One region of the Lysinibacillus sp. NPDC093216 genome, then DNA from elsewhere that is predicted to be linked to it. Evidence: riboswitches for the same ligand, from Rfam matches in the RefSeq annotation. Region 1 holds a riboswitch; the other holds the start of a gene.
The links. A riboswitch is a leader RNA that binds a small molecule or an ion and turns the genes downstream of it on or off. The one in region 1 is predicted to bind glycine.
Positions count from the first base shown of each region.

Region 2: another riboswitch for glycine. It lies ahead of ACQKOG_RS19430 (amino acid permease); the one in region 1 lies ahead of gcvT (glycine cleavage system aminomethyltransferase GcvT).

Region 1 is NZ_JBNNVB010000019.1:72,223-75,651, reverse strand. It holds gene ACQKOG_RS18820 (hypothetical protein) at 1-44, shown strand, start outside; gene comGF (competence type IV pilus minor pilin ComGF) at 37-462, shown strand; gene ACQKOG_RS18810 (shikimate kinase) at 660-1,175, shown strand; glycine riboswitch at 1,320-1,412, shown strand; gene gcvT (glycine cleavage system aminomethyltransferase GcvT) at 1,691-2,794, shown strand; gene gcvPA (aminomethyl-transferring glycine dehydrogenase subunit GcvPA) at 2,820-3,429, shown strand, end outside.
Region 2 is NZ_JBNNVB010000020.1:86,337-89,765, reverse strand. It holds gene ACQKOG_RS19430 (amino acid permease) at 1-1,247, opposite strand, end outside; glycine riboswitch at 1,412-1,488, opposite strand; gene ACQKOG_RS19425 (rhodanese-like domain-containing protein) at 2,013-2,402, opposite strand; gene ACQKOG_RS19420 (lipoate--protein ligase family protein) at 2,755-3,429, shown strand, end outside.

The DNA of each region.
Region 1 (3,429 bases):
TACGTAAAAAATGTATACAACTGACAGGTGAAGTCGATGAATGAACGAGGCTATACATTATTAGAAGCGTTATTTCAATTAGTTGTTTTTGTGCTTATTGCACACCTTGTTGTGTTTATTATGCTCTGGTTTGCAGAAATGAAAACAACAGTACTATCTGATGAACAATCAAAGTGGGAGCTTTTTGTTTATGATTTGAATATGTATTTAAATGATATTTCTTCATTTACGATTCGACAAGACCAAAAGAGAATAACCTTCCAGGAAGGACTTACTATTCATTCTATTGATTGTTATAGCAATTTAATTCGTGATCAAGTAAATGGTGGTCATGTACCAATGCTAATTGGTATTAATAAATGTAGGTTCCAATTTGAAAAAGATATGTTAACAGTAGCTGTTGAACTTCCAAGTGGTATCAAAAAGGAGCGAACTTTCTATGTTCCAGTTATTGAAAAATGACAGAGGGGCTATTTTTTTAATCGCAATTGCATTATTATTTTTTGTAACTACTTTTGTTCTTACGTATTGTACGTCTTATGAGATTCAGTTTCGAACATATAATGACCTAGAAAAGCTGAATATTCGAGCTACGATAAATTTATTAGGACAAATTTTGTCAGACAGTGTAGAATCGTAGTTATAAGAAGGTGATTCGAATGCGAAAAATATATTTAGTTGGTTTTATGGGCTCCGGCAAAAGTGCGTTAGGAAGACGTTTAAGCTATTTGTTAAAGATGCCATATTATGATATGGATCATGAGATTGTTCGGCAGCAGGGAATGACAATTCCACAGATATTTGAAAAATATGGAGAAGCACGTTTTCGGGAAATAGAAACAGAATTTTTGAAAAATTTCCGAGACGAAGCTTGTATTATTTCAACAGGTGGTGGGGTAGCGATCAATGCTGAAAATCGAAAAATAATGAGACGCAGTGGGCTCGTGTTTTTTTTAGATGCGACATTCGAAGATATATACAAACGAATACAGCATGATCCGAACAGACCAATAGTACAGAGTTCAACGAAAGAGGAGCTAGAGAAGCTGTATCATTATAGAAGAAGATTCTATCGTGAAACAGGACATATACAAGTGTTAACAGAGGGCAGAACACTCCGCCAAATTCTTGAGTATTTAGTATTCCAAGTCAAAAGGTTAAAAGGCGAACATTGATAAAAATTAATGATTTGAATGTTCGTGTTTTGATATAGATTAAAAAATGATTGCCTTTTCAATGCAATTAATGTTAGGATATAGACAAATAAGTAACTAAATGTTCATTGAATACTAAATAGTACCAAGATGAATCTTGGGCGGATGATTGTGCGGGGAGAGCACGTGTAGACGTCACCGAAGGAGCAAATAACAAAATGTTATGAATCTCTCAGGTAAAAGGACTCGTACAAGACGCAACTCTGGAGAGAGCTGTAGTACTACAGCCACCAAAGGGGAAAGCCGGCTGATTGGCATTGTAGTAATGCGAGCCAGTCTGGTGTAACTTTCAGGTTTAAGGACAGAGAATCCCGAAAAGGGGTTCGTCTGTCTTTTTTTATGTCTAAATGTTTTGCTAATGATGTTAGTTCCTATTTCTTAATTGAATGAACAAACAGGGGAAGCATGATGCATTAATAAAAGCAGACGAACTACTACCAGTAAAAAATGTAACTACCATTAAGGGGGCAAAAATAATGACGAATGAATTAAAGCGTACACCTCTATTTGAAGAATATGCAAAGTATGGTGGTAAAACAATCGACTTCGGTGGATGGGAATTACCAGTGCAATTCTCTTCTATTAAAGAAGAGCATGATGCAGTACGTAATCGTGCTGGCTTATTTGATGTATCACATATGGGTGAAATTTTAGTAACTGGACCTAATTCACTAGATTTTTTACAAAATCTTTTGACAAATGATATTTCAAAAATTGCAGTAGGTCAAGCGCAATATAATGCAATGTGCTATGAAGATGGTGGCGTTGTTGATGATTTATTAACGTATAAATTAGCAGACAATCATTATTTATTGTGCGTAAATGCGTCAAATATTGAAAAAGATTATGATTGGATGATGGAAAATCAACATCAATATGATGTGACGATTGACAATCAATCAGATGCTTATGCACAAATTGCCTTGCAAGGACCATTAGCAGAAGAGGTTCTTCAAACATTAACAGACACTGATTTAAAAACAATTAAATACTTCCGTTTCCAAGCAGACGTTGAAGTTGCTGGTCATAAAGCATTAGTATCTCGTAGCGGTTACACAGGAGAAGATGGTTTTGAATTATACGGCTCTCCAGAAGATATTAAAGCTTTATGGAATGAAATTTTAGAGGCTGGAAAAGACAAAGGCGTTGTTCCAGCAGGTTTAGGCTGCCGTGATACACTTCGTTTTGAAGCAGGTCTTCCATTATACGGGCAAGAGCTATCAGCGACAATTTCACCTCTTGAGGCTGGTATTGGTTTTGCTGTGAAGTTAAATAAAGAGGATTTTCTTGGTCATGATGCATTAGCTGAACAAAAAGAAAATGGACTTTCACGTAAAATTGTAGGTATTGAAATGATCGATAAAGGAATTCCTCGTCATGGCTACAAAGTGTTTAAGGATGGTAAGGAAATCGGTGAAGTAACAACTGGTACACAGCTTCCTTCTTCTAAACGTAATGTTGGTCACGCGTTAATTGACAGCCAATTCACAACTATCGGAACTGAATTAGAAATCGAAATTCGTGGTAAGCACTTAAAGGTAGTAACAGTTGAAACACCGTTTTACAAACGTTCAAAATAAAAGTTGAAAAGAGGGACCTACATTTATGAAACATCGTTATTTACCAATGACGGAGCAAGATAAACAAGAAATGTTAGACGTAATTGGCGTATCCTCAGTTGATGAGTTATTTGGGGATATTCCAGAAAATGTACGTTTTAAAGGCCTATATGATATTAAAGAAGCAAAATCTGAATCAGCTTTATTAAAAGAATTAACGGCACTTGCTGCGAAAAATAAAGATACAAATGCTAACGTATCGTTTTTAGGTGCAGGCGTATACAACCACTATAAACCAATTATCGTGGACCATGTTATTTCTCGTTCAGAGTTTTACACAGCGTATACTCCATATCAACCAGAAATTTCACAAGGGGAATTACAAGCAATTTTTGAATTCCAAACGATGATTGCAGAGCTTACAGGTATGGATCTTGCAAACTCTTCTATGTATGACGGAGGAACAGCATTAGCGGAAGCGGGTATGCTGGCAGCTGGACATACACGCCGTAAGAAAATTTTAGTATCTGAGGCGGTTCATCCTGAGTATCGTGATGTCGTTGCTACATATGCATACGGTCAATCCATTGAAATTGTTACTGTTCCACAAAAAGATGGTGTGACAGATGTAGAAGCTTTAAAAGAACTAATTGATG
Region 2 (3,429 bases), on a different contig from region 1:
ATGACTACTAATAGAAAAGCAAAGAAGGCAAGTACTAAATAGTTCACGAACGGAGTAAAAGGTGCCTTGAAAATCGATGCTTCATGAAGTGCGCGATTTTTACGTTTATAAATGATATGAGAGATTAATATAATACTCCATACCCATATAAAGCAAATAGCACTAATCGTTGTAACAACACTAAAGGCGTTTTCAGGCATTAATTTACTTAGTAATGCACCAGCGGAAACTACAATTGCAGAAACAACGAGTGCGTTACTTGGCACACTGTTTTTATTGAGCTTTGCAAACTTTGGCGAAGCTTGCTTGTTGTTCCCAAGATTAAAAAGCATACGGCTAGTAGAAAATAAACCACTATTACCGGCAGAAGCGGCAGATGTAAGTACGACAAAATTAATAATACCTGCAGCAATTGGAATACCAGCTAGTGTAAATACTTGTACAAATGGACTACTAGAGGCAGACATTTCATTCCAAGGATTAATGCATAAAATAACAAATAATGCCCCTACGTAGAATAATAAAATGCGTAATGGAATTTTGTTAATGGCAGAAGGAATATTTTTTTTAGGATTGGCTGTTTCAGCAGCAGAAACCCCTACTAACTCGACACCAACAAAAGCGAAAACAACCATTTGGAATGCCATTAGGAAACCGTGTAAGCCGTTCGGGAATAACCCGCCATGTGCCCAAAGATTTTCAACAGAAACTGTGCCAGAGCTTGTTTGAAAACCTGTAAATAACATGAATACTCCAATCACAATCAGTGCCACAATTGTAATGACTTTTATAAGTGCAAACCAAAATTCTAGTTCGCCAAATAGTTTTACAGTTAATAAATTCAACATTAATAACAGTACTAAACAGCCAATTGCAGGCACCCATTGTGGTATATCAAACCAATATTGTACATAAACGCCGACAGCAATAATATCTGCCATAGCGGTCATGATCCAGCAGAACCAGTATGTCCAGCCAGTGATGTAACCTGCCCAAGGTCCTATGTATTCGGATGCAAAATCAGTAAACGATGTATAGCCAGCATTCGATAATAATAGTTCACCTAATGCCCGCATAACAAAAAATAAGGCGGTTCCGACAATGAGATAAGCAAAGATAATGGAAGGTCCCGCTAAAGCAATGGCTTTGCCTGATCCTAAAAATAAACCAGTACCGATTGTTCCACCAATCGCTATGAGCTGCACATGGCGATTTTTTAATTCACGTTTTAATTGTTGTTGTTCCACGTTAATCCCCCTCAAAGATACGTAAAAACTATGACTGGAAAATAAAAAAAGAGACTAGTAGTGACACTAGTCTCGTAAATGACAGAATAACAAATACCAATTGCGGATGTTGTATGTAAAAAAAGAAAACATTCGTGTGGTATAGCTTTCATGTTGAAAGTTGATATTACTCCTCTGTCCTTTTGCCTGAGATAGTGAACCCTTCGGCGACGCAAAATGCGCTCTCTCCAGAACTGCTCCTGCTATAGTGTTATCCATAGCATTCATAGCTTATATTGTATGTCTGTATGACATTATTTTAAGATATTATAAATCCTATCAGTGCCTACTTAATTATTCAAGGATAAATTTCAGACATTTTCAGAAAAAAAGAAGAATGGAGTTCATCTAGGTAAATACTTTACGAAAAATAGTATTTTTAGACATATGTAAATTTAAGGATAATGTTTTAATTCGCGGTATATGGAGTTGGAAGAGATGAAAATTGGAACTAGCTTAGGAAGCGGCTCGCATTTTGGTAAAGGAATGTGAAAGAGAGTATGTATCTTTCGTTGCTTTAACTTACTCCAACTAACTTGTCAGACATTAAACAAAATATATAATATAGTAGAAACTCAGAATTTTTTGCAAAAAGTAAACCATCTCATAGTCATTTGAGATGGTTTCTTTTAGTTTAAACAATGTGATATAGGTAAATATAAATAAATTTACTTTGTTTCCGTGAGTAGATTTATTTATATTAGTCACTAATGTCTTATTGATTTTTTAATTTTGTTTTTTGGACTTTATTTTACCTGTCCAAGTACGGAAGCCGCCTTGAAGTTGGTAAATTTGGTTGTAGCCACGTTTTTTAAGAAATAAAGCAGCACGTGAGCTACGGCCTGTATTTTGACAGTATAAATATACTGGTAAATCTGGGCGGATTTCTTTGTGACGTTGACGTAGAGTAGTTGAAGGAACATTGCGTGCACCAAGGATGTGACCAGCATCAAATTCTTTTTGTTCACGTACGTCGATAAGCTGTGCTTTACGATAGCCTTCAATAAATTGTTCTTGTGTTAGGTTTGTTACGGCTTTTTTTAGTCGTAGGGCGTTAATGCCGATATAAGCAATTACAACTACTAAAATAACACCGATTGTGATAAGTATGTTCAACAAAATTTCTTACCCCTTTCTATCTTCTTTATTATTATAAAAGATGCGCTAGCGATAGTCCAATGAGTTTGATAAAATAAATTAGATTGTGGCTAGAATTAATTTATCTCTATTTATATGGATTTTATTAGTGAACTGTCACAGTATCTTTCCACTATTTTCTTGGATTAGGGTGGTGGATACTTTCATAAAGAATAGAACTTAAAGCAGAGTGTCAAAATTTTGAGAAGCATTATTTTTGGCTCATAACAAAGAATTGGATAACATTTGTTAAAATGAATGCCATATATAAGGTGACTTATTTTGTACACTTTCGCTAAAGTTTAATTAAATATTTGTAGGAGATGAAAATATGACAACTTGGTATTTTCTAAATTCAGGGAAATGTAGCCCTTCTTTTAATATGGCATTAGATGAAGCATTACTTGATTGGCATAGTGAAGGTTTAATTCCACCAGTTATTCGTTTTTATGAGTGGGAGCCAGCAACACTTTCGATTGGCTATTTCCAGCAGGCGAAAAGAGATATTAATCTAGAAGCGGTACGAGAACAAGGACTAGGCTTTGTTCGTCGTCCAACAGGTGGTAGAGCTGTTTTACATGAACATGAATTGACATATAGTGTCATTGTTTCAGAAAGCTATCCAAATATGCCTGAATCAGTGACAGAGGCGTATAGAGTGTTAAGTGAAGGTATATTGAAAGGTTTTCATAATCTAGGTATGGATGCTTATTTTAGTGTACCTGATACAGAAGAACAAAGAGCAGACTTAAAGAAACCAAAAAGCGCAGTTTGCTTTGATGCGCCAAGCTGGTATGAGCTTGTTGTAGAAGGTAAAAAAGTAGCGGGTAGTGCACAAACTCGTCAAAAAGGTGTTATTTTACAGCACGGAGCTATTTTACTTGATTTAGATCAGGAGAAATTATTGTCTGTTTTCAATTTTTCAAGTGAAGAAGCGAAGGACCGCATGCGTAGAAAGATGCCAGAGAAAGCGGTTGCTATCAATAACCTTGTCAAAGAACCAGTG